Regions from separate parts of the Kocuria rhizosphaerae genome, predicted to be linked through region 1. Evidence: riboswitches for the same ligand, from Rfam matches in the RefSeq annotation. Region 1 holds a riboswitch; each other region holds the start of a gene.
What was found. A riboswitch is a leader RNA that binds a small molecule or an ion and turns the genes downstream of it on or off. The one in region 1 is predicted to bind S-adenosylmethionine.

Region 2: it holds a riboswitch for S-adenosylmethionine, as region 1 does, so the genes downstream of both, ACH9EU_RS14980 (bifunctional o-acetylhomoserine/o-acetylserine sulfhydrylase) here and ACH9EU_RS12215 (methylenetetrahydrofolate reductase) in region 1, are expected to answer to the same signal.
Region 3: it holds a riboswitch for S-adenosylmethionine, as region 1 does, so the genes downstream of both, ACH9EU_RS17730 (MetQ/NlpA family ABC transporter substrate-binding protein) here and ACH9EU_RS12215 (methylenetetrahydrofolate reductase) in region 1, are expected to answer to the same signal.
Region 4: it holds a riboswitch for S-adenosylmethionine, as region 1 does, so the genes downstream of both, ACH9EU_RS13765 (PLP-dependent transferase) here and ACH9EU_RS12215 (methylenetetrahydrofolate reductase) in region 1, are expected to answer to the same signal.

The regions. Positions count from the first base shown of each region.
Region 1 covers NZ_JBISWL010000106.1:9,446-16,847, reverse strand. The annotation lists gene ehuA (ectoine/hydroxyectoine ABC transporter ATP-binding protein EhuA) at 1-145, shown strand, start outside; gene ACH9EU_RS12225 (glutamate synthase-related protein) at 164-1,873, opposite strand; gene ACH9EU_RS12220 (YqjF family protein) at 1,943-2,686, shown strand; SAM riboswitch class I at 2,840-2,944, shown strand; gene ACH9EU_RS12215 (methylenetetrahydrofolate reductase) at 3,013-3,942, shown strand; gene metE (5-methyltetrahydropteroyltriglutamate--homocysteine S-methyltransferase) at 4,024-6,459, shown strand; gene ald (alanine dehydrogenase) at 6,490-7,402, opposite strand, start outside.
Region 2 covers NZ_JBISWL010000131.1:9,423-16,824, forward strand. The annotation lists gene metX (homoserine O-acetyltransferase MetX) at 1-1,002, opposite strand, end outside; gene ACH9EU_RS14980 (bifunctional o-acetylhomoserine/o-acetylserine sulfhydrylase) at 999-2,378, opposite strand; SAM riboswitch class IV at 2,457-2,572, opposite strand; gene ACH9EU_RS14985 (VOC family protein) at 2,724-3,362, shown strand; gene ACH9EU_RS14990 (CPBP family glutamic-type intramembrane protease) at 3,387-4,166, opposite strand; gene ACH9EU_RS14995 (S9 family peptidase) at 4,244-6,415, shown strand; gene ACH9EU_RS15000 (FAD-dependent oxidoreductase) at 6,564-7,402, opposite strand, start outside.
Region 3 covers NZ_JBISWL010000148.1:8,518-15,919, reverse strand. The annotation lists gene ACH9EU_RS17745 (sodium:solute symporter family transporter) at 1-1,417, shown strand, start outside; gene ACH9EU_RS17740 (GlsB/YeaQ/YmgE family stress response membrane protein) at 1,643-1,912, shown strand; gene dxr (1-deoxy-D-xylulose-5-phosphate reductoisomerase) at 2,031-3,305, shown strand; SAM riboswitch class IV at 3,342-3,460, shown strand; gene ACH9EU_RS17730 (MetQ/NlpA family ABC transporter substrate-binding protein) at 3,561-4,451, shown strand; gene ACH9EU_RS17725 (ATP-binding cassette domain-containing protein) at 4,448-5,527, shown strand; gene ACH9EU_RS17720 (ABC transporter permease subunit) at 5,587-6,186, shown strand; gene ACH9EU_RS17715 (site-2 protease family protein) at 6,397-7,402, shown strand, end outside.
Region 4 covers NZ_JBISWL010000115.1:37,688-45,089, forward strand. The annotation lists gene ACH9EU_RS13745 (2-oxo acid dehydrogenase subunit E2) at 1-1,172, opposite strand, end outside; gene ACH9EU_RS13750 (transketolase C-terminal domain-containing protein) at 1,175-2,224, opposite strand; gene ACH9EU_RS13755 (thiamine pyrophosphate-dependent dehydrogenase E1 component subunit alpha) at 2,221-3,396, opposite strand; gene ACH9EU_RS13760 (AsnC family transcriptional regulator) at 3,638-4,120, shown strand; SAM riboswitch class IV at 4,196-4,332, shown strand; gene ACH9EU_RS13765 (PLP-dependent transferase) at 4,347-5,690, shown strand; gene ACH9EU_RS13770 (cystathionine gamma-synthase) at 5,699-6,886, shown strand; gene ACH9EU_RS13775 (SRPBCC family protein) at 7,107-7,402, shown strand, end outside.

The DNA of each region.
Region 1 (7,402 bases):
CCACGAGATGCAGTTCGCCCGCGACGTGTCCCACCGGGTGATGATGTTCGCCGGCGGGCGGATCATCGAGGACGGGCACCCGGAGGAGATGTTCACGGACCCGAAGAACGAGCGCACCAAGACGTTCCTGCGCGCGATCCTCTGACGGCCGCCGGGCGCGGGTTCAGGACTCCGGGCCCGGCTCGCCCTCGGGCCGCCCGACGTCGCCCGAGCCCGGGGCCTCGCCCGGCCGTTCCTCGTGCCGGACGGCCGGGTCGTCGCGCTGCTCGATCTTGCCCGGGCCCGGGCGGTAGAGACCGAAGTGGTCGGGGTCCGCCAGCTCCCAGTCCTCCGCCCAGGTCCGTGGCGGCGCCCTGAGCAGCTCCCCCGGCTCCATCCAGTTGTAGATGTGGGCGTAGGAGCGGGTGGTGAGGTGGTCGATCCGACGCCGCAGCATGTGCGGGGAGAGCTCGCGCATGTCGCCGCAGCCCATCGAGGACATGATCTGCACCGCCTCGCGGACCGTGGCCCGGTGGTACAGGTGCACGCGCTCGCCCTTGTCCGCCACGTCCAGGGCGCGCATGAGCCGTTCGTTCTGGGTGGCGACGCCCACGGGGCACTTGTTGGTGTGGCACTTCTGGGCCTGGATGCAGCCGGTGGCCATCATCATGGCCCGGGCGCTCATGGTGAAGTCCGCGCCCTGGATCATCCGCTTGACGACGTCCGAGCCGGAGGCCACCTTGCCGGCCGCCCCCAGCTTGATCGGCGGCCGCAGCCCGACGCCGACCAGGGCGTTGTTCACCAGCATCAGGCCCTCGGTCAGCGGGGTGCCCACGTGGTCCTGGTACTCCAGGGGCGCCGCCCCCGTGCCGCCCTCGTTGCCGTCCACGATGATGTAGTCCGGTGCCACGTCCTCCTCCAGCATGGCCTTGCACATGCCCAGCACGTCCACCCGGGACCCCACGCACAGCTTGAAGCCGATCGGCTTGCCGCCGGAGAGCTCCCGCAGCCGTCCGATGAAGCGCATCAGCTCCCGGGGCGTGGTGAAGGCGCTGTGGCTGGCCGGGGAGATGCAGTCCACGCCCTCGGGCACCCCGCGGGCCCGGGCGATCTCCGGGCTGACCTTGGCCCCCGGCAGCACGCCGCCGAGACCGGGCTTGGCGCCCTGGGAGAGCTTGACGGTGACGGCCTTGACCTCGGGCAGGCGCGACTTCTCCCGGAACTCCTCCGGGTCGAACTCGCCGACGTCGTTGCGGGTGCCGAAGTATCCCGAGCCGATCTCCCAGATCAGGTCGGCCGGGTGGGCCCGGTGGTAGTCCGTGAGCCCGCCCTCGCCGGTCTCCTGGGCGAAGCCGCCGAGGGCCGCGCCCTTGTTCATGGCCAGGACGGCGTTGCGGGACAGTGAGCCGAAGCTCATCGAGGAGATGTTCAGCAGGGACATGTCGTAGGGCTGCGTGCACCCCGGCCCGCCGATGCGGACCCGCGGGGCCTCGTCCGGGGGTGGCACCGGGGCGGTGGAGTGCAGGAGGTACTCGTAGCCCATCCGGTTCACGTCCCGCTCGGTCCCGAAGGCCTTGTCCCCCATGGTCCCCTTCGCCCGGGCGTAGACCAGGGACCGGGTGTCGCGGTCGAAGGGCTTGCCGTCGTAGTTGCGCTCGACGAAGTACTGCTGGATCTCGGGGCGGATGGACTCCATGAAGTAGCGCATGTGCCCGAGGACCGGGTAGTTCCGCAGGACCGAGTGCTCCTTCTGCACGACGTCCCACACGCCCACCACCAGCAGGCCCAGCACCGCCGCGGCCAGCAGCCACCAGCCGCCGGAGCCGAGCGAGGCGGCCAGGAGCGCCACGGCCCCGAGTGCGAGGAGCAGCGCCACGACCAGGAATCGCATCATGCTGACGATGGTAGCGCCGGCGCCCTCAGCGGCGTGATCCACGGCACACCCGGCGGTAGGGTGTGCGCCATGCACCGAACCGGCGGAGCCGGTCCGTGGCCCGGGGGCCACGCCCTGCCCCGGCCCCATCTGGCGGACCAGCTCTGGGAGGACGCCGTCTTCCTGCACTGGCGGCTGCCGCCGTCCGTCGTCGCGCCGTACCTGCCGCCACGGGTGGAGGTGGACGTGGTCGACGGATCGGCCTGGGTCGGTCTCATCGGGTTCCGCATGCGCCGCACACGTCTCGGCACCGTCGTCCCCCTCCCCCACCTGGGCTCCTTCGCCGAGGTCAACGTGCGCGTGTACTCGCGCGGACCCGACGGGTCGCGCGGCGTCGTGTTCCTGTCCCTGGACGCCCCGCGCCTTCCCGTGGTGCTGGGCGCCCGCGCCGCCGGCGTCCCCTACGTCTGGTCGCGGTGCCGCGCCGCGGCGACAGGAGGTCCCGCGCCCGTCCGCGGCTATGCGGTCGAGCGCCGCCGCGGAGGCGCCCGTTCGTCCTTCTCGGTCCGCCCGGACCTCGCACGGCGTGCAGAGGATCCGCTGTCCCTGGAGCTCACCGCCCGGTTCGGAGCCCACCACAGGGCGGCCGGGGCGACGTGGTGGGTGCCCGTGGCCCACAGGCCGTGGCCCCTGTACCCGGCGAGACCGGTCCACCTCGAGGACGGGCTCCTCCGGGCGGCCGGCCTGACGGTCGAGGGACCACCGGAGTCGGTGCTGTTCTCCCCCGGCGTGCGGGCCCGGCTCGGACGGCCGTCGGTGCTGCGGACGGCCTGAGCGTCGGGCTCCGCGGGTCTGCGCCACGGCGGGAGCCCACGGACGGCTGCCGTGTTGCGCCGTGTGACACGGGGCGCGTCACACTTCGGCGTGGGACGTCTTCTGGGCACCCCGACTTGGCGCCGGGCCGGAGAGCCGTTGAAATGGTCCTTGCATCTATCCAGAGCGGCCGAGAGACCTGGCTCGTCGACGCCGCAGCAACCATCCGCCGTCCCGCACGGGGCGACGGAACGGTGCTCCCGCCAGGACCGATGGAGCTGTCGCAGCCTCCCGGACCGGTTCCGGGACGGCTGGCGCCCTCCCTCGGGGTGACCCAGGAGGAACACGTGACACGAACGCCGAGCGGCCGGACGGCGCCGCCGTCCCTGTCCTACGAGCTCTACCCGCCGCGCTGCGCGGCGAGCGCCGAGACGCTGCTGCGGACCATCCAGGCGCTCGAGCCCACCCGTCCCGACCACGTCTCCGTGACGTACAGCGGGGACGCCGTGCGGCGGGACCGCTCCCTGGCGCTGCTCGACCACCTCCTGGCCCGCACCTGCCTCCGGCCGCTCGCGCACCTCACCTGCGCCGGGAGCACACGGGAGGAGCTGGAGGACGTCGTCGTCTCGCTCGTGCGGCGCGGGGTCCGCGGCGTGCTGGCGCTGCGCGGGGACCTGCCGGAGGACCCCGCGGCGTTCCGCGGGGAGCTGCCGTTCGCGACCCACCTCGTGGAGCTCGTGCGGGACGTGGAGCGGCGTCACACGGCGCACCTCGCCGCCGGCCGGCTGGCGGTGGGCGTGGCCGCGTACCCCACCCGGCACCCGGAGTCGCCGTCCGTGGCGCACGACGTCGACGTGCTCCTGGCGAAGCAGCACTCCGGCGCGGACTTCGCGATCACGCAGGTCTACTTCCGGCCGGAGGAGTACGAGCAGCTGCTGGACTCCGCCCGGGCCGCCGGGGTCACGATCCCGATCGTCCCGGGGATCATGCCGGTGACCGGCGTGCGCCGACTGCGCAACCTCTGCCGGCTGGCCGGCATGGCCCCGGACCCGGCGCTGGAGGCCGCCCTCGAGCACGCCCCCGGACCCGACGCGCGGCACCGGGCCGGCGTGGAGTTCGCCGCGGAGCTGTGCCGCGCCGCACTCCACGCCGGCGCCCCCGGCCTGCACCTCTACACGTTCAACGAGCACCGGGCGGTGCTGGACCTGCTCGAGCGCGTGGACCTGCCGCGCACGCCCCACGAGCCCGCCCCGCTCCCCCGGCTGCTGCCGGCCTGAGCCGCCCCGCGGACACCCGGCCGGCCGCGGCAACCACAGACCTTCCCGAACCACCATCCACGACACGTCAGGAGCACCTCCATGAGCACGACCACCACCCCGACCGCCGTCCCCGCCTTCCCCGCGGCCACGATCACGGGCTACCCGCGGATCGGCCGCCGCCGCGAGCTGAAGAAGGCCCTCGAGGCCTACTGGGCCGGGCGCTCGACCCGCGAGGAGCTGGAGACGGCCGCCGCCGAGCTGCAGCTGGCCACCTACCGGCGTCTCGTCGAGCTCGGCCTCGGCGCGCAGGACTCGTCCCTGCCGGCCGAGTTCGCCCTCTACGACCAGGTCCTCGACACGACCGTGGCACTGGGCGCGGTGCCCTCCCGCTTCGCCGACCTGGCCGACGCCGAGGGCCGTCTCGACCTCGACGCGAGCTTCGTGCTGGCCCGCGGCGACGCCGGCCGGGCGCCGCTGGAGATGACCAAGTGGTTCGACACCAACTACCACTACCTCGTCCCCGAGATCGGCCCGCGGACCCCCTTCCGTGCCACCGCCGAGCGTCTCGTCGCCGACGTGCGCCGCGCCGCCGAGCACGGGTTCACCGTCCGCCCCGTCCTCGTGGGCCCCGTCTCCTTCCTCCTCCTGGCCAAGGCCGACGACGACGCCCCCGCCGGCTTCGACCCGCTGCAGCGGCTCGGCGACGTGCTCCCGGTGTACGCCGAGCTGCTGGCGGCGCTGGACGCCGCCGGCGCGGAGTGGGTGCAGCTCGAGGAGCCGGCCCTCGTGGCCGACCAGCCGGTCCCCGCCGACCGGCTGGCCGAGGCCGTGCGCGAGGCCTACACGACGCTGGCCGCCGCGGCCGAGCGCCCGCAGCTGTTCGTCACCACCTCCTACGGCTCGACGGGCTCGCTGCTGCGGCCCCTGGCCGGCTCGGGCGTCGAGGCCCTGCACCTGGACCTCGTCAAGGGCGCGCTCCCCACGGCCGAGGAGCTGGAGCTCTTCCGGGGCGAGGACGCCGCGGTGCTCGTGGCGGGCGCCGTCGACGGCCACAACATCTGGCGGGCCGACCTGGCGGGCCGGCTCGACCAGCTCGAGGAGCTGGCCCGGGCCGGCGCCCAGGTCTCCGTGGCCAGCTCCACGTCCCTCTTCCACGTCCCCCACGACGTCGCCGAGGAGACGCAGCTGGACCCCGTGCTGCGCAGCTGGCTCGCCTTCGCCGACCAGAAGGTCGGCGAGATCGTGACCCTCTCCCGCGGCCTGGCCGCCGGCCGGGACGCCGTGGCGGAGCAGCTGGCCGAGGCCGCCGAGGCCCGCCGCACCCGGGAGGGCGCCGCCGGCGTCCGCGACGCGGCCGTGCGAGAGCGCGCCGCCTCGGTGACCGCCGCCGAGATCGGGCGCGCCCCCGCCGAGGTCCGCCGCGCCGCCCAGGAGGGCCGCTCCTTCACGGCCTCCGGCCCCCTGCCCCTCCTGCCGACGACGACCATCGGATCCTTCCCGCAGACCCCGGAGGTCCGGGCGCAGCGGGCGAAGGTCCGCTCCGGCGCCGTGACCCCCGAGGCCTACGACCGGTTCCTGCGCGAGGAGATCGAGCGGGTGGTCCGGCTGCAGGAGGAGCTCGGCCTGGACGTCCTCGTGCACGGCGAGGCGGAGCGCAACGACATGGTGCAGTACTTCGCCGAGCACCTCGACGGCTTCGCGACCACCGAGCACGGCTGGGTCCAGTCCTACGGGTCCCGCTGCACCCGGCCCTCCATCCTCTGGGGCGACGTCAGCCGTGAGGGCGAGGGCCTGCGCGGCGAGGCCATCACCGTCCCGTGGATCGGCCACGCCCAGTCCCTGACCGACAAGCCGGTCAAGGGCATGCTGACGGGCCCGGTGACGATCCTCGCGTGGTCCTTCGTGCGCGACGACCAGCCGCTCGGGGAGACCGCGAACCAGGTGGCGCTCGCCCTGCGGGACGAGGTCCTGGACCTCGAGGCCGCCGGGATCGGGATCATCCAGGTGGACGAGCCGGCGCTGCGGGAGCTGCTGCCGCTGCGCCGGGAGGACCAGCCCGCCTACCTGGAGTGGTCCGTGGACTCCTTCCGCCTGGCCACCTCGGGCGTGCGGGACGAGACCCAGATCCACACCCACCTGTGCTACTCGGAGTTCGGCGAGGTGGTCGACGCGATCGACGGCCTCGACGCCGACGTCACCTCGATCGAGGCCGCCCGCTCCCGGATGGAGGTGCTCACGGACCTCGAGGCCGCCGGCTTCTCCCGGGGCATCGGTCCGGGCGTGTGGGACATCCACTCCCCGCGGGTGCCCTCCCAGGAGGAGGTCGAGCAGCTGCTCGGCCGGGCCCTCCAGCACGTGCCGGCGCGCACCCTCTGGGTCAACCCGGACTGCGGGCTGAAGACCCGCGGCTACGAGGAGACGAAGGCCTCGCTGGTCCACCTCGTGGCGGCGGCCCGGACCGCCCGCGAGGGCCTCGACGGGTCGGCCGACGGGGCGCGGGAGGCCGGTGTGCCGCTGATCGTCCAGCACGGCTGATCCCGGACCCACCACCTGACGCGCGGTCGCTCAGTCCAGGTCCGCCGGGAGGTCCGGGAAGGCCTGCGCCACCCCGGCGTGACGGATGCCGCCCTCCGCCACGTTGAGCCCCGCGCCGAACCCCGGGTCCTCGGCCAGGGCCTGCCGGGGGTCCCGGGCCAGCCGCCGCACGTAGGGGGCCGTGGCGTTGGCCAGGGCCCGCGTCGCGGTGCGCGGCACCACACCGGGCATGTTGGTGACGCAGTAGTGGGTGATCCCGTCGACCTCGAACGTCGGGTCGTCGTACGTGGTGGGACGGGAGGTCTCGAAGCACCCGCCCTGGTCGATGGCCACGTCCACCAGCAGGGCACGGTCGTGCAGCGTCGCCAGGTGCTCCCGGCGCACGAGCTTCGGCGCCGCCGCGCCGGGGACGAGCACGGCTCCGATCACCAGGTGCGCCCCGGTGATCTCGTCCTCGAGGACGTGCTCGTCGCTCATCAGCACGCGCGCCCGGTGGCCCATCAGGTCGGTCAGCTCCCGGATCCGTGCGCCGTCGGCGTCCAGCACCGTGACGTCCGCCATCAGCCCGACCGCGGCGAGCGCCGCCTGGGTCCCCACGGCGCCGCCGCCGATCACGACGACCTTCGCCGCCGCGACGCCGGGCACCCCGCCCATGAGCAGACCGGGCCCGCCGGCGTTGGACTGCAGGTGGTGGGCGGCGGACTGCGCGGCGAGCCGGCCGGCGATCTCGGACATCGGCTGCAGCAGCGGCAGGATCCTGCCGGAGCGCACGGTCTCGAAGGCCACCGCGGTCGTCCCGGCCCTGAGGAGCGCCTCGGTCAGCGGCCGGTTCGCGGCGAGGTGCAGGTAGGCGAAGAGCACGAGGTCCGGGCGCAGGAGAGCGTGCTCCTCCGCCACGGGCTCCTTGACCTTGACCAGCAGCTCGGCCCGCTCCCACACCGTG
Region 2 (7,402 bases), on a different contig from region 1:
CACCAGCCACTCGCACGAGGCCACCGAGAGGGCCTCCTCGACCGTGCCCCGGCCCCGCGCGACGTCGTGGGACATGAGCGCCTCGTTGACGGCCAGGTAGCTGTTGGCGTCGAAGCGGCCGGCGAGCTTGGACGCCTGGTGGTCGAGGTAGCTCTCCACCTGGTAGCGGCCGCGGCCGTCCGCGTGGGTGCCGATCACCTGCTCGTCCGTCTGGGGGGCCCGGCCGAACCTGTCGTGGAGCTCGGCGGCCGAGCGGTAGGTGATGTGCGCGATCCGCCGGGCGAGTCCCAGCCCGGCGATCGGCGGCGGACCGTCGTAGTAGTCCCCGCCACGGAAGTGGGGGTCCTGGCGGATCGCCAGGTTCTGCGCCTGGCCCCACGCGATCTGCTCCGCGCTGGACTGCGCGCACGCCGCGACCACGGCGCACGCCAGGACCCGGTCCGGGTGGGTCACGGCCCACTCCAGCGCACGGGCCCCGCCCATGGACCCGCCGAGCACCAGGCGCCAGGAGTCGATCCCGAGGACGTCCGCCAGGGCCGCCTCGGCGTGCACGGAGTCCCGCACCGTCACGAGGGGGAAGCGGGAACCCCAGGGCCGGCGCTCGGGGTCCACGCTCGCCGGCGCCGGGGTGGCCGGGCCCGTGGAGCCGTAGCAGCCCCCCACGATGTTGGCGCACACCACGAAGTACCGGTCGGTGTCCAGGGCGGCCCCGGGACCGATCAGCCCCTCCCACCAGCCGGGACTGAGCGCCGCGATGCGCTCGGCCTCCGTGGCGCCGGGGCGCGCCCGGCCGGCGGCCACGTGGGTGTCCCCGGTGAGGGCGTGCTCCACGAGCACGGCGTTGGAGCCGTCCGGGGCCAGGGTCCCCCACGTCTCGTAGGCGAGCCGGACCTCGGGCAGCCGGAAGCCCGACTCGAGCTCCAGCGTGCCGATCTCGGCGTGCCGGGGCACGCCGTCCTCCCGGACGTCGGACCCGGCGTCGGCGCCCCGCACCACCGTCACGCCCGCTCCTGCCCCCTGCACGCGGCCGCGGCCGCGAATCCCAGCTCGAGGTCCGCCAGGATGTCCTCGACGTTCTCGAGGCCCACGGAGAGCCGGACGAAGCCGGGCTCCACGCCGGCGGCCAGCTGCTCCTCCGGCAGCAGCTGGCTGTGGGTCGTGGACGCCGGGTGGATCACGAGCGAGCGGACGTCCCCGATGTTCGCCACGTTCGAGTGCAGCGACAGCGCGTCGACGAACGCGGCGCCGGCCTCGCGTCCGCCGTCGAGCACGAAGCCGACGATCGAGCCGGCCCCGCGGGGCGCGTACTTCCGCGCGCGCTCGTGCCACGGCGAGGACTCGAGGCCGGCCCAGGACACGGAGCGCACGTCCTCGCGCGCCTCGAGCCGGCGGGCCACCGTCCCGGCGTTGGCCACGTGGCGTTCCATGCGCAGGGACAGGGTCTCGATGCCCTGCTCGATGAGGAAGGCGTTGAACGGCGAGATCGCCGAGCCGAGGTCGCGCAGGAGCTGGACCCTGGCCTTGAGGACGTAGGAGAGGTTCACGCCGAACACGCCGTCGGCCCCGAGCGTCTCCGCGTAGACGAGGCCGCCGTAGGACTCGTCGGGCTCGTTGAAGCCGGGGAAGCGCTCCGGGTACCGGCCGTAGTCGAAGTTCCCGGAGTCCACGATCACGCCGCCGATGGCCGTGCCGTGCCCGCCCAGGAACTTGGTCGCCGAGTGCACCACGACGTCCGCTCCCCAGCGCAGCGGCTGGACGAGGTACGGGGTCGCGACCGTGTTGTCCACGATCAGCGGCACCTCGTTCTCGTGGGCGATCCCGGCGACCGTCTCGATGTCCAGGACGTCGTTTCGCGGGTTGGGGATGGTCTCCGCGTAGAAGGCCTTGGTGTTCGGCCGCACGGCGCGCCGCCACGCCTCGGGGTCGTCCGGGTCGTCCACGAAGGTCGTGTCGATGCCGAGCTTGGCCAGGGTGAACTTGAAGAGGTTGAAGGTCCCGCCGTAGAGGCTGGGGCTGGCCACCACGTGGTCCCCCGCTCCGGCGACATTGAGCACGGCGAACGTCGTGGCCGACTGCCCGGCGCTGAGCATGAGGGCCCCGACACCGCCCTCGAGCGCAGCGATGCGCTTCTCCACGACCTCCGTCGTGGGGTTCCCGATCCGGGTGTAGATCGGGCCGAGCTCCGCGAGCGCGAACCGGTCGGCGGCCGCCCGGGCGTCCGGGAAGACGAACGACGTCGTCTGGTGGATCGGCAGCGCCCGCGAGCCGGTGACGGGGTCGGGGCTCTGGCCCGCGTGGATCTGCTGGGTCTCGAACGCCCACCCGGACGGGTTCTCGGGAGTGGGGTGCTGCGCCGGGGAGGCGGTGGACTCGGGCATGCCGTGAGCTCCTTGCGGAAGGTCAGGGGTCCGGTCGCCGACCGTGGTGGTGCGGCCGTTCGACGGCCGGGCACCGGGGACCCGCGCTTGCTCGCTCGCCGGTCGCGAGGAGCCTGGTCTTCACCCAGGGCACCCCACCGCGGTGGAGGGTTGCCGGCCAGCTAGCTGGGGCTTGCACGCTGGCGCTCATGACCTGGACAGCATTCTCCGGATTCGGGCGACGCGGCGTCAAGCCGGGGCCGTTCCCGGCCGTGCGGACACGGCGCGGAACACCCGTCCCGTCGCCGGAACGGACGGCCCGCGACCGATTTGGAGACCAAACTCACACGGTGCCACGATGAGCCCATGAGAGTCGACCACGTGTCCTACGCCTGCCGCCCGGAGGGCCTGGAGGCGACCACCGAGGCCATCGCCGACCAGCTGGGCATCGAGCCCGTCAAGGGCGGTGTGCACCCACGGTTCGGCACCCGCAACATGATTCTCCCGCTCACCGGCCGCCAGTACGTCGAGGTCGTCGAGGCCCTCGAGCACCCGGCCGCCGAGAAGGCGCCCTTCGGACAGGCCGTGCGCGCCCGCTCCGCCGCGGGCGGCGGCTGGCTCGGCTGGGTCGTCGAGGTGGACGACCTCGCCCCCTTCGAGCGGCGGCTCGGTCGCCGGGCCGTGCCCGGCCAGCGCGTGTTCCCGGACGGCCGGGTCCTGGAGTGGCACCAGATCGGCGTGAAGGGCCTGATCGCCGACCCACAGCTGCCGTTCATGGTGCACTTCGACTCCGACCCGCAGATGCACCCCTCCCAGGCCCGGATCACGGACGTTTCGCTCCAGGGCATGTGCATCGCCGGCTCGCGGGACCGGGTCACGGAGTGGCTGGGCGCCCCCGTGGAGACCGCCCTGCAGGACCTCGACGTCGAGTGGCGCTATCCGGACGGGACGCCCGGCCTGCTCGCGGTCGCCTTCGACACCCCGGACGGCCGCGTGACCATCTGAGCGTCCGGGGCGGGCACGTGCGGCTCAGCCCAGGAACCAGGCGGTGCCGACGAACGCCGCGGCGTCGAGCAGGAAGTGCGCGACGACGAGCGGCATGACCCGCCCGGTGCGCCGGTAGAGCTCCGCGAACACGAGACCCATCACCACGTTGCCCAGGAACGGGCCGATCCCCTGGTAGAGGTGGTAGCTGCCCCGGAACAGGGCCGTGACCACCAGCACCACCGGCCAGCGCCACCCGATGCGGGTCAGCCGGTCGGTGAGGAAGACGACCACCACGACCTCCTCGAGGAGCGAGTGGCGCAGCGCCGAGAGCAGCAGCACCGGGACCGTCCACCAGTGCGCGTCGAGACCGGACGTGGTCACCGTGGCCGTGACGCCCAGGGCCCGGCCCGCACCGTAGAGGGCAAGTGTGCCCAGTCCCATGACCAGGAACAGCAGGGCCCCCAGCCCGAGGTCCGGGACCGGCATCCGGGCGTCCAGGCCGACCCGGCGGCGGACGCTGCGCACCGCGCCCGCCGAACCGGCGAGCAGGTACAGCGCGAGCAGGACCGGGACGAGGTCCAGCGCGATGCCCGTGAGCTGGCGGACCAGGTCGAACAGCGGCTGCAGGCTCAACGGCGGGTTCATGGTCGTCCGCGCCTCGGACAGGGGGCCCCGGGCCAGGTCCTCGGACAGCGAGATCACCGCGTACAGGGCCGAGGCGCCCAGCGACACGCCCAGCACCAGGAGGATCTGCACCCACAGGTCGGCGCGGGTCGAGGCGAAGGCGGGTGGACGCGGAGCCCGGTGGGAGGGGGTGCTCATGCCGCCATTCTGGCACCGGGCGCCCGTCGGGCCCGTCCCGGGGAGGAGTCCCGCCGCGCTTCCCTAGGATGGGACCCATGACTTCGCTTCCTCCCCCGACCCGCCGGCAGCCCGTCGAGCGGTCGTTCCACGGCCACGTGTTCTCCGACCCGTACGAGTGGATGCGGAACAAGGAGGACCCCGGGGTGCTGGCCCACCTCACGGCCGAGAACGACCACGCGGAGGCCAGGACCGCCCACCTCGCGGGACTGCGCGAGACGCTCTTCCAGGAGATCCGGGGCCGCACGCAGGAGACGGACCTGTCCGTGCCCAACCGCCGCGGGAACTGGTGGTACTTCTCCCGGACCGTCGAGGGCGGGGCGCACCAGGTCTTCTGCCGCGTGCCGGCGCCCGTCACGGGCGACGTCCTGAGCGACTGGACCCCGCCGGTCGTCGAGCCGGGCGCCACCATGGCCGGCGAGCAGGTGCTCCTCGACGCGAACGCCGAGTCCGCCGCGCACGAGTTCTACTCCCTCGGCAGCTTCGACGTCTCCGAGGACGGGCAGCTGCTCGCGTGGGCGGAGGACGTCACCGGCGACGAGCGCTTCACGCTGCGGATCCGCGACCTCACCACGGGGGTCCTGCTGGACGACGAGATCCCCGGCACGTTCTACGGCTCCTTCCTCTCCCCGGACTCGCGTGCCGTCTACTACGTCGTGGTGGACGAGACCTGGCGGCCCCACCAACTGCGCCGCCACGTCCTGGGCACCCCGGTGGCCGACGACGTCGTCGTGCACGAAGAACCGGACCCCGGGATGTGGCTGGGCGCGGGGCTGTCCGCCGACCGCCGCCGGCTCGTGGTGGAGGCCACCTGCTCCGAGTACTCCGAGGTGCTCCTCCAACCGCTCGAGGACCCCGCGGCCCCGCTGCAGGTGGTCCTGCCGCGCACCGACCGTGTGCTCTACGAGGCCGAGCCGCTGCTGCTCGAGGGCCGGGAGCAGATCCTGCTCACCCACGACCACGAGGCGCCCAACTCACGGGTCTCCCTCATGGACGCCGGGGAGCTGGGCCGCTCCGTCGCGGACGTGGCGCTGCGCGACGTCGTGCCGGCCTCGGACACGGTGCGCGTCAACGGGTGCGCCGTGACGGCCGGCCACCTGGTGGTCTCCGTCCGCGCGGACACGACGCTGCGGGTCCGGGTCCTGCCGTTGGACGGGCTCGGCACGCCCGCCCAGGCCGTCCCCGTGGAACCGGACTTCCCGGAGGAGCTCTACACCGCGGCCGTCACCGCCGCCGAGCACGACGCCCCCGTGGTCCGGCTCTCCTACACCTCCTTCACGACGCCCCCGCGCGTGTACGACCTCTTCGCCGCGGGGGCCGCGGGCGACGACGACGCCCTGCCCCGGGAGCCGCTGCTGCGGCGCGAGGCCACGGTGCTCGGCGGCTACGACCCCGCCGACTACACGGTCGAGCGGGACTGGGCCGCCGCCGCCGACGGCACCCGGATCCCCGTCTCCCTCGTGCGCCGCGCAGACCTCGACCCTGCCGTGCCGGCGCCCGTGCTGCAGTACGCCTACGGCTCCTACGAGCACTCCACCGACCCGGCCTTCTCCGTCTCCCGGCTGTCCCTGCTGGACCGGGGCATGATCTGGGCGGTGGCCCACGTGCGCGGCGGCGGCGAGCTGGGCCGCTCCTGGTACGAGCACGGCAAGAAGCTGCACAAGGCCAACACCTTCACCGACTTCGTGGCGGTCACCGACCACCTCGCGTCCCGCCCGGACGTCGACGAACGGCGGATCCTCGCGATGGGCGGCTCCGCCGGCGGGCTGCTCGTCGGCGCGGTGCTCAACCTGGCCCCCGAGAAGTACTGCGGCGCCCTCGCCGCCGTGCCCTTCGTGGACCCGCTGACCTCGATCCTCGACCCCTCCCTGCCCCTGACGGCGCTGGAGTGGGAGGAGTGGGGCAACCCCATCGAGGACCCGCACGTCTACCGGTACATGCGCGACTACTCTCCCTACGAGAACGTCCGCCCCCTCCCCTATCCGCCGGTCCTCGCGGTCACCAGCCTCAACGACACCCGCGTGCTCTACGTGGAGCCCGCCAAGTGGGTGGCCGCGCTGCGCGAGGCGACGACCGCCGAGCACCCGGTGCTGCTCCGCTGCGAGATGGCCGGGGGCCACGGCGGGGCCTCCGGGCGCTACGCCCAGTGGCGGGACACGGCCTGGGAGCACGCCTGGGTGCTCGACCGTGTGGGGCTGGCCGGTTCCTGACCCGAGCCGCCCGGACCGCCCCGTCCGAGGAGTCGCCAACACCCCACATCCCCACCGAGGGGTCTCGTCTGGATGCCGGGCGGCCCGGATCATGGCGAGACGGGACCCGCCGTGTCACTCGCGACGCGCAACGCGACCCCCGGCGGGCTCAGCGGCGGAAGCGGGCCGGATCCAGGGCGGCCGCGGTCCCCGGAGAGCACCACGGGCCGACGGCGTCCTCGAGCAGCAGGTCCGCGGCCGCGCGAGCCATGGCGCTGCTGGTCTGGAAACCGTAGCCGGACTGCCCCGCCAGCCACAGCAGGCCCGGGACGTCAGGGTCGAAGCCGCAGACGGGCACGCCGTCGGGGCTCTCGGTGCGCAGTCCCGTCCAGGCCCGCACGACCCCTGTGATCCCCAGGGACGTCACGGCGTTGAGGATGGCCACCAGGTCCTCGACGTCCTCGGCGACCGGCAGGGCATCGCACGGCTCGCTCGGCACGGCCTCGCACGGGGAGACCAGGGCCCCGTCCCCGTGGCGCCGGTAGTACCAGCGGTGGTCCGCCGCGACGACCATGGGGTGGTCCGGTGCCAGGGGCTTCGCGAGCCGCACGAGGGCCGCCGTGCGGCGCAGCGGCCGCAGGCCCAGCGGAGCGGCGCCGGCGAGGGAGGCCACTCCGTCCGCCCACGCGCCGGCCGCGTCGACGACCCGCCGGGCGCGGAGCCGGTGCGGGCCGGCCGTGACGGTGAATCCGCCGTCGTCCGCGTCGAGGGCCGTCACCGGCGCTCCCGTGAGAATCCGGACACCGGCCGCCGCGGCGCGGTCGCGGTGCCACGCCACGAGGGCGGCCGCGTCGGTGCGGACCGACGACGTGTCGAGCCGCCCGGCCTGCACCAGCTCCGCCGGGGAGCAGGCCAGCTCGGGGCACAGCTCCACGAGGGCTGCGCGGGAGAGCTCCTGCGTGCCGGGAGCGGACTCCGCGCGCAGCTGGTCCACGGTGCCCACGAGGA
Region 3 (7,402 bases), on a different contig from region 1:
CTACCTCTCCGCGGCGTCCTTCCTGGGCATCGTCGGCGCGATCGCCCTCCAGGGCTACGACGGGTTCCTCTACTCGATCGGCTTCCTCGTGGCCTGGCTCGTGGCGCTCCTGCTGATCGCCGAGCTCCTGCGCAACACCGGCAAGTTCACCATGGCGGACGTGCTGTCCTTCCGGCTGCGGCAGCGCCCCGTGCGCGTGGCCGCCTCGATCTCGACCCTGGCCGTCTCCGCGTTCTACCTGCTGGCGCAGATGGCCGGCGCGGGCGCCCTCGTGTCGCTGCTGCTCGGGATCAGCTCCACCGTGGGGCAGTCGCTCGTCATCGTGGTCGTGGGCGTCGTCATGATCACCTACGTCCTCGTGGGTGGCATGAAGGGCACGACGTACGTGCAGATCATCAAGGCGGTCCTGCTGGTCACCGGCGTGGCCGTCATGACCGTGTGGATCCTGGCCCTGTACGGCTTCAACTTCTCCTCCCTGCTCGGCGATGCCGTGGCCGTCTCCGGCAACCCCGCGATCCTCGAGCCCGGTCTGAAGTACGGGGTGAGCGAGACCAGCAAGCTGGACTTCATCTCCCTGGGTCTCGCCCTGGTCTTCGGCGCCGCCGGCCTGCCGCACGTGCTGATGCGCTTCTACACGGTGCCCACCGCCAAGGAGGCCCGCACGTCGGTCGTCTGGGCGATCGCCCTGATCGGCCTGTTCTACCTCTTCACCCTCATCCTCGGCTTCGGGGCGGCGGCCCTGATCGGGGCGGATCGCATCGAGTCGGCGCCCGGCGGCGTGAACTCCGCGGCGCCGCTGCTGGCCTTCGAGCTCGGCGGGTCCCTCCTGATGGGCCTCATCGCGGCCGTGGCGTTCGCCACGATCCTCGCCGTCGTGGCGGGCCTGGCCATCACCGCCTCGGCCTCCTTCGCCCACGACATCTACACGAGCGTGATCAAGAAGGGGAACTCCGATCCCCGCAAGGAGCTCCGGGTCGCCAAGACCACGGTCGTGGTCATCGGCGTCGTCTCCATCCTCGGCGGCATCGGCGCGCAGGGGCAGAACGTGGCGTTCCTCGTGGCCCTGGCCTTCGCGGTCGCGGCCTCGGCCAACCTGCCGACCATCCTGTACTCCCTGTACTGGCGGCGGTTCACGACCCGCGGCGCCGTGTGGTCCATGTACGGCGGTCTGCTCATCTCGGTGGGCCTCATCGTCTTCTCCCCGGTGATGTCCGGGGCCGAGACCTCGATGATCCCGACGGCCGACTTCGCGTGGTTCCCGCTGACGAACCCGGGGATCGTCTCGATCCCGGCCTCCTTCCTCCTCGGTTTCATCGGCTCCATGACGGAGCGCCGTCTGGAGGACCCGGTCAAGCAGTCGGAGATGGAGGTGCGTTCCCTCACCGGGATCGGTGCGGAGAAGCCCGTCGCCCACTGACGGCGCCTGATCCCGTCCCACCTGGGACGATCCACGGCCCGCCCGGCGCAACCGCGTCGGGCGGGCCGTTCCGTTCCCGGCGGGGACACACCCGGGTGCACGCCACAGAAAGACAGGGGGCTGACGGAGCAGTAGGGTGGAGACGAAACCGGGCTCAGGGTATTCCTGGGCAACTCTCCGGTTGCCTACAATGAAAGTCCCTCCCGGGACGGATAAGGAGCAATCATGGGAATTCTCGGTTGGATCATCCTCGGCCTCATCGCCGGCGCGATCGCGAAGCTCATCATGCCGGGCAACCAGGGTGGCGGGATCATCGTCACCATGATCCTCGGCATCGTGGGCGCGCTGCTGGGCGGCTTCATCGGATCCGCCCTGTTCGGCGTCGACATCAGCACGTTCTTCTCGCTCTCGACCTGGCTCCTCGCCATCGGCGGCGCGCTGATCGTCCTCTTCATCTGGGGGCTCGTCACCGGCCGCAAGGGCCACGCCCACTGACCGGCGTCCTGGCGGAACCCGAGGCCCCGTCCACCGGCAACGGTGGACGGGGCCTCGGCCTTTGCCGGCGCCGACCGGGGGAGCGGGTACGGGGTGAGCGCTGGGGGATACTGGGACCATGACGTCCCCCGCAGCCCCGACCCGCACCCGCCCGACCCCGGAGCTGCGGGCTCTGGCCGCGGCGGGACCGCGCCGGATCAGTGTCCTCGGCTCCACGGGCTCGATCGGCACCCAGGCCCTCGACGTCGTGCGGGCCGCGGCGGAGCTCGACGGCGCTGCGCCCTTCACGGTGGTCGCCCTGGCCGCGGGCCGGCGGCACCTGCCGCTGCTGGCCGCGCAGGCCGTGTCGACCCGCGCCGGGCTCGTGGCCACGAGCGGGACGGCCGCGGACGCCGCGGAGCTGAGCCGGCTGATCGGCGAGCGGGCCCGGGCGGCCGGGGCCGGAGGCTACCGCCCCGAGATCGAGCACGGGCCGGACGCGGCGTCGACGGCCGCCGCCCACCCCGGGGCGGACCTCGTGCTCAACGGCATCACCGGCTCGATCGGCCTCGCCCCGACGCTGGCCGCCCTGGGCGCGGGGCACAAGCTGGCGCTGGCGAACAAGGAGTCGCTCGTCGCGGGGGGCCCGCTCGTGCGTGCCGCGGCGGCGGCCACGGGCGACCCCGACGCGCTGATCCCGGTGGACTCGGAGCACTCGGCCCTGGCCCAGGCGCTGCGCGGCGGCACCGCCGCCGAGGTCGACCGCCTCGTGCTGACGGCCTCGGGCGGGCCGTTCCGCGGCCGCTCGGGGGCCGAGCTGGCCGCGGTCACCCCGGAGGAGGCCCTGCGCCACCCCACGTGGGACATGGGCCCGATGGTCACGACCAACTCCGCGACCATGGTCAACAAGGCCCTCGAGGTGCTCGAGGCCCATCTGCTCTTCGACGTGCCGCTCGAGCGGATCGACGTGGTGGTCCACCCGCAGTCCGTGGTCCACTCCATGGTCCAGTTCGTCGACGGATCGACCCTGGCCCAGGCCTCGCCGCCGGACATGCGCCTGCCGATCGCCCTCGGCCTCGCGTGGCCGCACCGGGTGCCCGGTGCGGGCCTCCCGTGCGACTGGACCCGGGCCACGGAGTGGACCTTCGAGCCGCTGGACCGGGACGCGTTCCCGGCCGTGGACCTGATCAAGGCGGCGGGGGAGCGCGGCGGCACGTTCCCGGCCGTGTTCAACGCGGCCAACGAGGAGGCGGTGCACGCCTTCCACGCGGGGCGCATCCGCTTCCCGGCGATCGTGGACACCGTCCGGGACGTCCTCGAGCAGCACGACGACGCCGGCCCGCTCGACCTCGAGGCCGTCCTGGACGCCGAGCGGTGGGCACGGCGGCGGGCCCAGGAGGTCCTCGGACGCTGACCGGGAGGGCCCCGCCGCGTGGTAGTGTGTCCGGCGGATGACGAGTCCCAGCGCGAAGCTCTGGCTGGCTGGGCGGCAACCCTCTCCCGTAGTGGGGTGCCCCAGATGACCATCCGGCCACGGTTCGGCGACGCAGCCGGCGGCAAGTACGGTTCGACCGCTCCGCGCCGTCCGGCGCGTCGAGGCCCGTGCCCGACCCGCCGAACCCGGCCGGGACCACCTCCGACACCCTACGGACCTTCCGGAAAGGCAGACATGCGATCGCAGCGCCTCCCCCTCCTCGCCCTGACCACGACCCTCGGCCTGACGCTGACCGCCTGCGGCGGCTCGACCGAGCAGGCCGGTGAGGGCGCCCTCGCCGACGGCAAGGTCAGCATCGGCGTCGTCGGCACCGACCCGACCCACGAGGCCCTCAAGACGCTCGCGGAGGAGCAGGGCATCACCGTCGAGTACGTCGACTTCTCCGACTACAACCAGCCCAACCCCGCCACGGAGTCCGGGGACGTGGACATGACCTGGTTCCAGCACATCCCGTTCCTCGCGGACTACAACAACTCCGCCGGGGGAAGCATCACCCCGATCGGCTCGACCTCGATCTACCCGCTGGGCCTCTACTCGAACGAGTACGACTCCGTGGAGCAGTTCCAGGAGGGGGACGAGATCGCCGTGCCCAACGACGCCGTGAACCTCTCCCGCGCCCTGCTCGTGCTCGAGTCGGCCGGCCTGGTCGAGCTCAAGAACGACACGCTGATCCCCTCGGAGCTCGACGTCGACACCGAGGCCTCGACGGTGCGGGTCACGCCCGTCTCCGCAGAGCAGACCGTGCTCTCGCTCGACTCGGTGGCCGGGTCGATCATCAACAACGACTTCCTCTCGCGGGCGGACATCGACCCGGAGTCGGCGCTGGCCCAGGACGACCCCGAGTCCGAGGGCTCCCGGGTCTACGTCAACCTCTTCACCACCACCGAGGAGCTGGCCGACGACGAGACGCTGAAGCAGGTCGCCGACCTCTACCACGAGCAGCCCGTCGTCGACGCCGAGCTGGAGGAGACCCGTGGCACCGCCGTGCCGCTGCAGCTGGAGCAGGAGGAACTGCGCGAGCTGACCGAGCGGTACCAGCAGGAGCTGAAGGACCAGCAGCAGTGAGCGCGGCGGCCTCCGCCGCGCCGTCGCGCTCCGGCCGCCCGGGCGAGGTCCTCGTCGCCTTCCGCAACGTCTCCAAGGTGTTCCGGACCGGAACGGGCCGTGCGGCGCGCGACGTGGTGGCGGTCGACGACGTCAGCCTGGAGGTGCGCCGCGGCGAGATCTTCGGCGTCATCGGCTACTCCGGGGCCGGCAAGTCCACCCTGGTGCGCCTGATCAACGGCCTCGAGCCGGTCACCAGCGGCTCGCTGACCGTGGGCGGGTTCGAGGTGGCCGGTCGCAGCGAGACGGAGCTGGCTCCGGTCCGCCGGGACATCGGCATGATCTTCCAGCAGTTCAACCTGTTCACCTCCCGCACGGTGGCGGGCAACGTCGAGTACCCGCTCAAGCGGGCGGGGTGGGACAAGGACCGGCGCCGGGCCCGCGTGGCGGAGCTGCTGGAGTTCGTGGGCCTCTCGGCGCACGCGGGCAGCTACCCGGAGCAGCTCTCCGGCGGCCAGAAGCAGCGCGTGGGCATCGCCCGGGCGCTGGCGACCAGCCCCGAGCTGCTCCTGGCCGACGAGTCCACCTCCGCCCTGGACCCGGAGACCACCCAGGAGGTGCTGCAGGTGCTGCAGCGCGCCAACCGGGAGCTGGGCATCACGATCGTGCTCATCACCCACGAGATGGACGTGGTGCGCGCGATCGCGGACCGGGTCGCCGTCATGCAGGGCGGGAAGGTCCTGGAGGACGGGCCGACCGTGGACATCTTCGCGCGGCCCCGCACCGAGACCGCCCGGCGTTTCGTCTCCTCCGTGCTGCACACGGTCCCCGACGAGCGGGAGGTCGAGCGGCTGCGCCGGGCCCACCGGGGACGCCTGGTCATCGTGGACGTCGGCGACGGCGTGGACATCGGCGGAGCGCTCTCCGACGGCGCGGCGCTCGGCGTGCGCTTCACCATCGCCTACGGCGGGATCAGCGTCCTGCAGGAGCAGTCCTTCGGCTCGCTCACCTTCGAGCTGACGGGCCCCGAGGCGGCCGTGCAGGACGTGGTCGACGAGCTCGCCCGCGTCACGACCGTGCGGGAGGTGGCGGCGTGAACAACGACTGGACCGTCCTCGGTCCCCAGCTGCTCAGCGCACTGGGGGAGACCCTGTACATGGTCGCCGCGACGCTCCTGCTGGCCGGGGTGCTCGGCCTGCTGGTCGGCGTGGGGCTCTACGTCACCCGCCGCGGCAACATCCTGGAGAACCGGGCGGTGTACACGTCGCTCAACGTCGTCGTGAACTTCGTCCGCCCGATCCCGTTCATCATCCTGCTCGCGGCGCTCGGGCCCCTCACCCAGAACGTCGTGGGAACCCGGCTCGGGCCCAACGCGGCGATCTTCGCCATGACGATCGGCGCGATGTTCGCCGTGGCCCGGATCGTGGAGCAGAACCTCATGGGCGTGGACCCCGGCGTCGTGGAGGCGGCCCGCTCCATGGGCGTCTCGCGGTGGCGGATCATCACGACCGTGATCCTGCCCGAGGCGCTCGGGCCGCTGGTGCTCGGCTACACCTTCCTCGTCATCGGCATCACCGACATGTCGGCGATGGCGGGCGCCATCGGCGCCGGCGGACTCGGCGACTTCGCCCTGCGCCTGGGCTACCAGCGGTTCAACGACGAGGTCACGTGGGCCGCCGTCGCGGTCATCGTGGTCCTGGTCCAGCTGGTCCAGTTCGTGGGCAACCACCTGGCCCGCCGCATCCTGCGCCGCTGACGGGCCGTTCCCGCGGACCGCGCCGGCCGGCCCCTCCCCAGCGGGAGCGGCCGGCCGTCGTCGTCCGGGGGTGCCCGCGACGGTCGGGGTCCCCGTCCAGGTGCCGCCCGGGAGGATGGTGCAGACTGGTGCTCGCCGCGCACCGCGCGGCCCCGACCCCCGCCCCCGGCGTCCGCCGGGGGCGGCCCACGAGCCCGGGCGGTCCGACGGATGGGCGTGGCCCTGTTCCTGGCCGGTGTGCTGCTCGCGGCCGCCGCGATCGCCGTGTCCATCGCCCTGCACGAGATCGGCCACCTGGTGCCGGCCAAGTTCTTCGGCGTGCGCGTCACGCAGTACATGGTCGGCTTCGGGCGCACCGTGGCCTCCCGCCGCCGGGGCGAGACGGAGTACGGGCTCAAGGCCGTCCCCCTGGGCGGCTACATCTCGATGGTCGGCATGTACCCGCCCGCCCGCTCCGGCGTGCCCGCCCGCGCCGCGAGCACCGGGGTCTTCCAGCAGCTGGCCGCCGAGGCCCGCGGCGCGGCCGCGGTGCAGATCGGCCCCGGTGACGAGCACCGCGTGTTCTACCGGCTGCCGGTGTGGAAGCGTGTCGTGATCATGCTCGGCGGCCCCCTCATGAACCTCCTGCTGGGCACGCTGTGCGTCGCGGTCCTGCTCACCGGCTTCGGGACGCCGACCCCTACGACGACCGTCGCGTGGGTCGCCGAGTGCGTCGTGCCCGCCGAGCGCCAGGCTGCCGGTCAGGACGAGTGCGCCCCGGGGGACCCCCGGGCGCCCGCCCACGAGGCCGGGCTGCGCCCGGGCGACGTCGTCACGGCCGTCGACGGCGCCGCCGTCGCCTCGTGGGACGAGCTCACGGGCCGGATCCGCGACCGGGCCGGGGAGCGGATCCCGGTCGTCGTCGAGCGGGACGGGCGGAGCGTGCGGACCGGTCTCACCCCTGTCCTCAGCTCCCGGCCCGTCCTCGACGACCGGGGCGCCGCGGTGACCGGGGAGGACGGGTCGCCGCGCTACGAGAAGGTCGGGTTCATCGGCATCAGCCCCACGACCGAGTCCGTCCGGCAGCCGGTCACCGAGGTGCCGGCGGCCGTCCTCGACGGGCTCGGCCGGATCGCCGGCGTCGTGCTGCACCTGCCGCAGCGGATCTACGAGGTGGCAGAGGCGGCCTTCGGCGAGGGCCCGCGGGACCCGGACGGGCCGATCTCCGTGGTCGGGA
Region 4 (7,402 bases), on a different contig from region 1:
TTGAGCTCGGCGTCGAGCCGGCGGGCGCTCATGGTGTGGGCGTCGCGGACGTTCGGCACGACGAGCCCGCGGTCCGTCTGCGCCGCGAAGCCGAGGTTCACGCCGGCGAAGCGGACGATCTCCTGGCCGCCGTCCTCCCGGGTCTCGATCCGCGACGCCAGGTCGGGGTAGCGGGCCAGGCCGGCGAGCACGAACCGGGCGATGAGCGCCATGAGCCCCGGCGCCGCGGGATCCTGCGCCTTGAGCTCGGCCCGCAGCTCGACGAGCCGTGTGGCGTCGACGTCGACCCACACCGTGGCCTCGGGGATCTCGGCGCGCGAGCGCGTCATCGCCTGGGCGACGGCCTTGCGGACCCCGGTCACCGGTGTGCGCCCCGCGACGCCCAGCCCGGTCCGCGGATCGGTGGCGGGCAGCTCCGGGGTCGGCGACGCGGCGGCCCCTTCCGCCCGGGACGCCGCGCCGGCCGACGCCCCGGTGGGGGCGGCAGCCGGCGTGCCCGGCCCCGAGGCCGCGGCGAGCACGTCCCGGCGCAGCACGAGCCCGCCGGGCCCGGAACCGCGCACGGTGGAGATGTCGACGCCCCGGTCCTTGGCGAGCTTGCGCACGATCGGGGAGACGACGGTGGGGGCCAGCCGCGGGGACGAGGCCATCGCGTCGTGGGCGGCGGCCCGCTGCGCACCGGCCGTCCCCGTGTCCGCGGGGGCGGCGGGCGTCCGTCGCGGCCTGCGCCGGCGCCCCGCCGTGCCGCCGCCGGGCGTGCCGTAGCCGATGAGCACGCTGCCGGAGCCGGCGTCGTCGTCGGACCCCCCGGAGGAGGTCCCCGCGGTCAGCTCGGGGCCCGAGGACGGGTCGGTCCCGGCCTGCTCCTCCTCGCGGTAGGACTGACCGCCCTTCGGCCCCCCGCCCTCCGGGGCCGGGGTTCCGGCACGGTCTGCGGTGTCCACGGAGATCAGGGGTGCGCCCACGTCGAGGGTCTGCCCGGACGCGCCGTGCAGCTCGTGGACGGTCCCGGCGAAGGGGCAGGGCACCTCCACGGCGGACTTGGCGGTCTCGACCTCCGCGATGGGCTGGTCGACGGCGACGGCGTCGCCCACCCGGACGAGCCAGGTCACGAGCTCGGCCTCGGTCAGGCCCTCGCCGAGGTCGGGGAGGGTGAAGGTCCTCACGGTCATGGTCAGTCCTCCCACTGCAGGTCGTCCACGGCGTCGAGGATGCGGTCGACGCTGGGCAGGTAGTACTCCTCGAGCTTGGGCGCGGGGTACGGGATGTCGAAGCCGGTCACCCGGCGCACCGGTGCGGCCAGGGAGTGGAAGCAGCGCTCCTGCACCCGGGCCACGATCTCCGAGGCCACGGACGCGAAGCCGGGGGCCTCGGCCACGACCACCACGCGGCCGGTCTTCCGCACCGACCCGGCGACCGTTTCGTCGTCGAAGGGCACGAGGGTGCGCAGGTCCACGACCTCCAGCGAGCGGCCCTCCGCCGCCGCGGCGGCGGCAGCGGCCAGGGCGGTGGGCACGGAGGGCCCGTAGGTCAGGATCGTCACGTCGTCCCCGGGTCGGGCGACGACGGCGCGGCCCTCCCGGCGCCCGTGCGTACCCTGCTCGTAGCGGTCCCGGAGCTCGGCCAGGTCGGCCGGGGCCTTGGACCAGTAGAGCTTCTTGGGCTCGAAGAACACCACGGGGTCCTCCGAGTCGACCGCCTCGCGGAGCATGAGGTAGGCGTCCTCCACGGTGGCCGGGGTGAAGACCTTCAGGCCGGGGGTGTGGGCGTAGTAGGCCTCCGAGGAGTCGCAGTGGTGCTCCACGCCGCCGATCCCGCCGGCGTACGGGATGCGGATGACGATGGGCAGGGTCACGGCACCGCGGGTGCGGTTGTGCATCTTCGCGATGTGCGAGGCGATCTGCTCGAACGCCGGATAGGCGAAGGCGTCGAACTGCATCTCGATCACCGGGCGCATCCGGTTCATGGCCATGCCCACGGCCATGCCGGCGATCCCGGACTCGGCCAGCGGGGTGTCGAAGCAGCGGGTGCGGCCGAAGCGCTCGGTGAGCCCGTCGGTGATCCGGAAGACGCCGCCGAGGGTGCCGACGTCCTCGCCGAAGACGACGACGTCGGGGTCGGCGGCCATCGCGTCGGCCAGGGCGGTGTTGAGGGCCTGGGCCAGGGTCACCGGCTTCGCGGCCGGGGCGCCGGCGGGCGGGGCGGGGGCTTCGAGGGTGCTCACTTCTCGGTCTCCTCTCGGGCGAGCTCGTCGGCCAGGAAGCGCTCCTGCTCGGCGAGCTGCGGGGTCTGCTCGGCGTGGACGTGGCGGAAGAGCTCGAGCGGGTCGATCCGCACCTCGGCGTTCATCCCGTCCCGCAGGGTCGTGGCGACCTCCTCGGCGCGCGCGGCGATGCGCCGCTCCGCGTCGTCCTCGAGCACGCCCTGCGCGTCCAGGTAGGCGCGCATCCGAGTGACCGGGTCCTTCGCGATCCACTCCTGCACCTCGGCGTCGTCCCGGTAGCGCGTGGCGTCGTCGGCGTTGGTGTGGGCCTGCATGCGGTAGGTGTGGGCCTCCACGAGGAGGGGCTCGGACTCGGAGCGGGCGAGGTCGACCGCCCGGCGCAGGGCCGCGAGCAGGGCCACGAGGTCGTTGCCGTCCACGCGCTCGCCCGCCATGCCGTAGCCGACGGCCTTGTGGGCCAGCGTCGGGGCCGCGGACTGCTGGGCCAGCGGCACGGAGATCGCGTAGCCGTTGTTCTGCACGAAGAACACCACCGGCAGCTTGAACACCGCCGCGAAGTTGAGGGCCTCGTGGAAGTCGCCCTCGCTGGTCGCGCCGTCCCCGCACATCGCCAGGACCACGGTGTCCTCACCGCGCAGCTTGGCGGCATGGGCCACCCCGACCGCGTGCAGCAGCTGCGTGGTCAGGGGCGTGGACTGGATGCCCACGTGGCGCTCGTGGGGGTCGTAGCCGCTGTGCCACTCGCCGCGGAAGATCGCCATGGCCTGCAGGGGGTCCACCCCCCGCGTCATGACCGCCACGGTGTCCCGGTAGGTCGGGAACAGCCAGTCGCCCTCGTGCAGGCACAGGGCCGCGGCGACCTGGCAGGCCTCCTGGCCGTGGCTGGACGGGTAGACCGCCATCCGGCCCTGGCGCACCAGTGCGGAGTTCTGGTCGTTGACCCGGCGGCCGACCACGAGCCTCTCGTAGGCCTCCAGCAGCACGTCCTCGGGCGGCAGCGGGTACTCGTGGCCGGGCTCGGTGCCCTGCTCGGCGGGAGGCAGGAGGCGTCCGGACGGGTCGACCATCCGGATCTCGCCGCGGGCCGGGAGCATGTACTGCTCCGGTGTGATCCCGAAGCGCTGGGAGGCCCGGAGGATGGGGTCCCCGGGGGTCTCGACGGTCTGGCTCATGGTGTCCCCTCGGTCGGTCCCGCCCGGGTCCCGGAGCCGGGACGGCAGGAGGGCGGGTTCTGCTCTGTCCGCCAAGTATGGGAACAGGAACGCCTTCGTATCCAGGGCACGGCAGAAGTGCAGAAAAGTGGAGTCATGGACGCAATTGCGGTGGACGAAATGCTCTAGTGTGGCCTGGAGCACATGCGTTCGTCCGTTCCGGTCGGGACGCAGGTCCGGACCGCACCCGAAGGAGCTCCCCGTGCCCTCCACGCCCGTCCCGCTGGACGAGACCGACCGCAGGATCCTCTCCGAGCTCACCCGGGACGCCCGCCAGTCGGTGACCGCGATCGCCGCGGCGGTGCACGTCTCGCGGGCGCACGCCTACGCCCGCATCAACCGGCTCCGGGACGAGGGCGTCATCCTGCGCTACAGCGCGGTGGTCGACCCGGTGCGCGCGGGGCTGCAGGCCTCCGCCTACGTGACGCTCAAGCTCCAGCAGAACACCTGGCGGGACCTCTGTGCGCAGCTGCAGGCCATTCCGGCGGTGCACCACATCGCCCTGGTCGGCGGCACCTTCGACGTGATGCTCCTCGTGCGGGCGGTGGACACCGTCCACCTGCGCCAGGTGATCTTCGAGCACATCCAGCAGCTGCCCGGCGTCGTGGACACCCAGACGTTCCTGGTCTTCGAGGACGTCGACACGAGCGCGTCGTACTCGGGGGCGTCGTACTCGGGCGGATGACGTCATGATCCGTCACGGGCGTCATCTTGCGTCGCGGTGGGACACCCGGGAGCGGCGCGCTTACTGTTGATCCAGCTTCACGAGACGTGACCGCCAAGCTCCGACTTGGTCACGCACCAACCCCATGCTCAGTGGGTGGTTCGGATGAGGAAGCGGCCTGCATCCTCCGCGGCGAGCCCGCCGCGGCCGACCGGTGCGGGTAAGAGCAAGCAGCAGGAGCATCGCCTTGTCCCTCCCCGTGACCCAGCACGACGTGGCCGACCACGACCTCGCCACCCGCCAGATCCACGCGGGCACCCAGGACGTCGTCACGCAGCGCACCCTGACGGTGCCGATCTACCAGTCCGCGGCGTACGAGTTCCCCGACTACGAGGCCGCGAAGCACATGTTCGCGCAGACGCGGCCCGGCTTCACCTACACCCGCACGGGCAACCCGACCGTCAGCGTGCTCGAGCAGCGCATCGCCGATCTCGAGGGCGGCACGGGCGCGGTGGCCACCGGCTCCGGGCAGTCGGCCGTCGCCGTCGCGCTGCTGGCCCTGCTCGGCCAGGGCGAGGACAAGCACCTCGTGGCCTCCGAGAAGCTCTACGGCGGCACCGTGGACCTGCTCACCGACTCGTTCGCCGACCTCGGCGTCGAGGTGGACTTCGTGGACCCGACCACCCCGGGCGAGTGGGCCGCGGCGGTCCGCCCGGACACCCGGGCGTTCCTGCTCGAGTCCATCGGCAACCCGCTGGCCACCCTCCCGGACCTGCCCGGGATCGCCGACGTCGCCCGGGCCGCCCGGGTGCCCGTCGTCGTCGACAACACGGTCGCGTCCCCGGCCCTGTACCGCCCGTTCGAGAAGGGCGCGGACATCGTCGTGCACTCGGCCACCAAGTTCCTGGGCGGCCACGGCAACTCCCTCGCCGGCGCCGTGGTGGACGGGGGGACGTTCGACTGGAGCGCGCAGCCCGGGAAGTGGCCCCAGTTCACCGTGGCCCGCGCCCGGTGGGGCGGCCGGAGCCTCGTGGACCGCTGCGCCGGCGCGAGCCCCTACCTGCACCTGGTCCGCGCGAAGTACGTCCACGACCTCGGGACCACGCTGTCCCCGTTCAACGCGAGCCAGATCATCCAGGGCATCGAGACCCTGGACCTGCGCGTGGCCCGCCACACCGCCTCCGGACTCGCGGTCGCCGAGTTCCTGGCCGGCCACCCCGCCGTCGCCCGGGTGCACCACCCGGGAGTGCCCGGTGACCCCGGCGCCGGGATCGCGGCCCGCGACTTCCCGCGCGGCACCGGGTCCGTGTTCTCCTTCGACCTCGCCGCCCCCGACGACGCCGTGGGGCCGTTCATCGACAGCCTCCGGCTGTTCAAGCTGGTCGCCAACATCGGCGACACCCGCAGCCTCGTCGTCCACCCGGCGGCCATGACGCACTGCCGGCTGACGCCCGAGCAGCGGATCGCCGGCGGGATCGCCGAGACCACGATCCGGCTCTCGATCGGCCTCGAGTCCCCCGAGGACCTCGTGGCAGACCTCCGCCAAGCCCTCGACCGCGTCCTCGAGACCACCTCGACCCCCGGGAAGTGAGCCGCGACATGACCTCCACCGCACCGCACCGCGTCCGCACGCGCGGTTTCACGACGACCGCCGTCCACGCCGGTCAGGCGCCGGACCCCCTGACCGGGGCAGTGATCCCGCCCATCTACCAGACCTCCACGTTCGCCCAGGACGGGATCAACGTCCTGCGCGCCGGGCACGAGTACTCCCGCGGCTCGAACCCCACCCGCGGCGGCTTCGAGGAGCAGCTCGCCGCGCTCGAGCACGGTGAACGGGCGTTCGCCTTCGCTTCCGGGATCGCTGCGGAGGACGCCCTGCTGCGGGCCGTGCTCAGACCGGGGGAGCACGTCGTGCTCGGCGCCGACGGCTACGGCGGCACGAACCGGCTGATCACCAAGGTCCTCGCCCCGTGGGACGTGGCCTCCACGCCCGTGGACATCACCGACCTCGACGCCGTGGCCGCCGCCCTCCGCCCGGGCGCCACCCGCGTGCTGTGGCTCGAGACGCCGTCCAACCCCCTGCTCGGCATCGCCGACGTCGCGGCGTGGGCGCAGCTCGCCCACGACGCCGGGGCGCTGCTGGTCGTCGACAACACCTTCGCCTCCCCGTACCTGCAGAACCCGCTGCTGCTCGGCGCGGACGCCGTGGTGCACTCCACCACGAAGTACATCGGCGGGCACTCCGACGTCCTCGGCGGCGCCGTGGTCGTGGGCGCGGCCGAGTGGCGCGGAGCGCCGCTGGCCGAGACGGTCGCGTTCCAGCAGTTCGCGGCCGGGGCCGTGGCCGGTCCCCAGGACAGCTACCTCGCGGCCCGCGGGCTGAAGACCCTGAGCCTGCGGATGGAACGGCACCAGGAGAGCGCGCAGCGGATCGCGGAGTGGCTGCTCGGCCGCCCCGAGGTCACCCAGGTCCTCTACCCGGGGCTGCCGGAGCACCCGGGCCACGACCTGGCCGCCGCGCAGATGCGCGGGTTCGGCGGCATGGTCTCCTTCCGCCTCGCCGGGGGAGAGGCGGCGGCCCGTGCCGCGGCGGAGGGCACGCGGCTCTACGCGCTGTCCGTGAGCCTGGGAGGGGTCGAGTCCCTCGTCTGCTACCCGTCCGAGATGACGCACGCCACCGTCCGGGGCACCGCGCTGGCCGTCCCCGTGGACCTGGTGCGGCTCTCCGTGGGGATCGAGGACGTCGAGGACCAGCTGGAGGACCTCGAGCGGGCGCTGACCGCCTGATCGGCCGGTCCTGCCCGGCGGTCCCCGGCGCCGCCGGCTCGGCGTCCGGGCGCCACGGGGTCAACGGGGTCAACGGGGTCAACGGGCACAGCGTCGCCCGGACCCATGCCGTGGTCGAGGTGCCGGGCCTCGGTCCTGTCGCGGCCGGGGCGGAACCGTTCCACTGGGGAGACGCCCCGAACGGCGACCCCTGCATTCCTCGGACCACCGAGGAGGCCCGATGACCGAAGACGAGGCCGAGGGTCTCGAGCTGCGGCTGGAGCGCGTCCTGGACGCCCCCCGCTCGGTGGTGTGGCGCTGCTGGACGGATCCCGCACTGCTGGAGCAGTGGTTCGGCCCCCGGTCCTGGACGACCGAGGTGAAGACCCTGGAGCCGCGTCCCGGGGGAACGTCCCACATCGTCATGCGCGGGCCGGGCGGCGAGCTGTCCGACGGCGTCGCGGTGTTCCTGGACGCCGTTCCGCAGCGGCGGCTGGTGTTCACCAACGCCTTCGCCCCGGGCTGGATCCCCGCCGG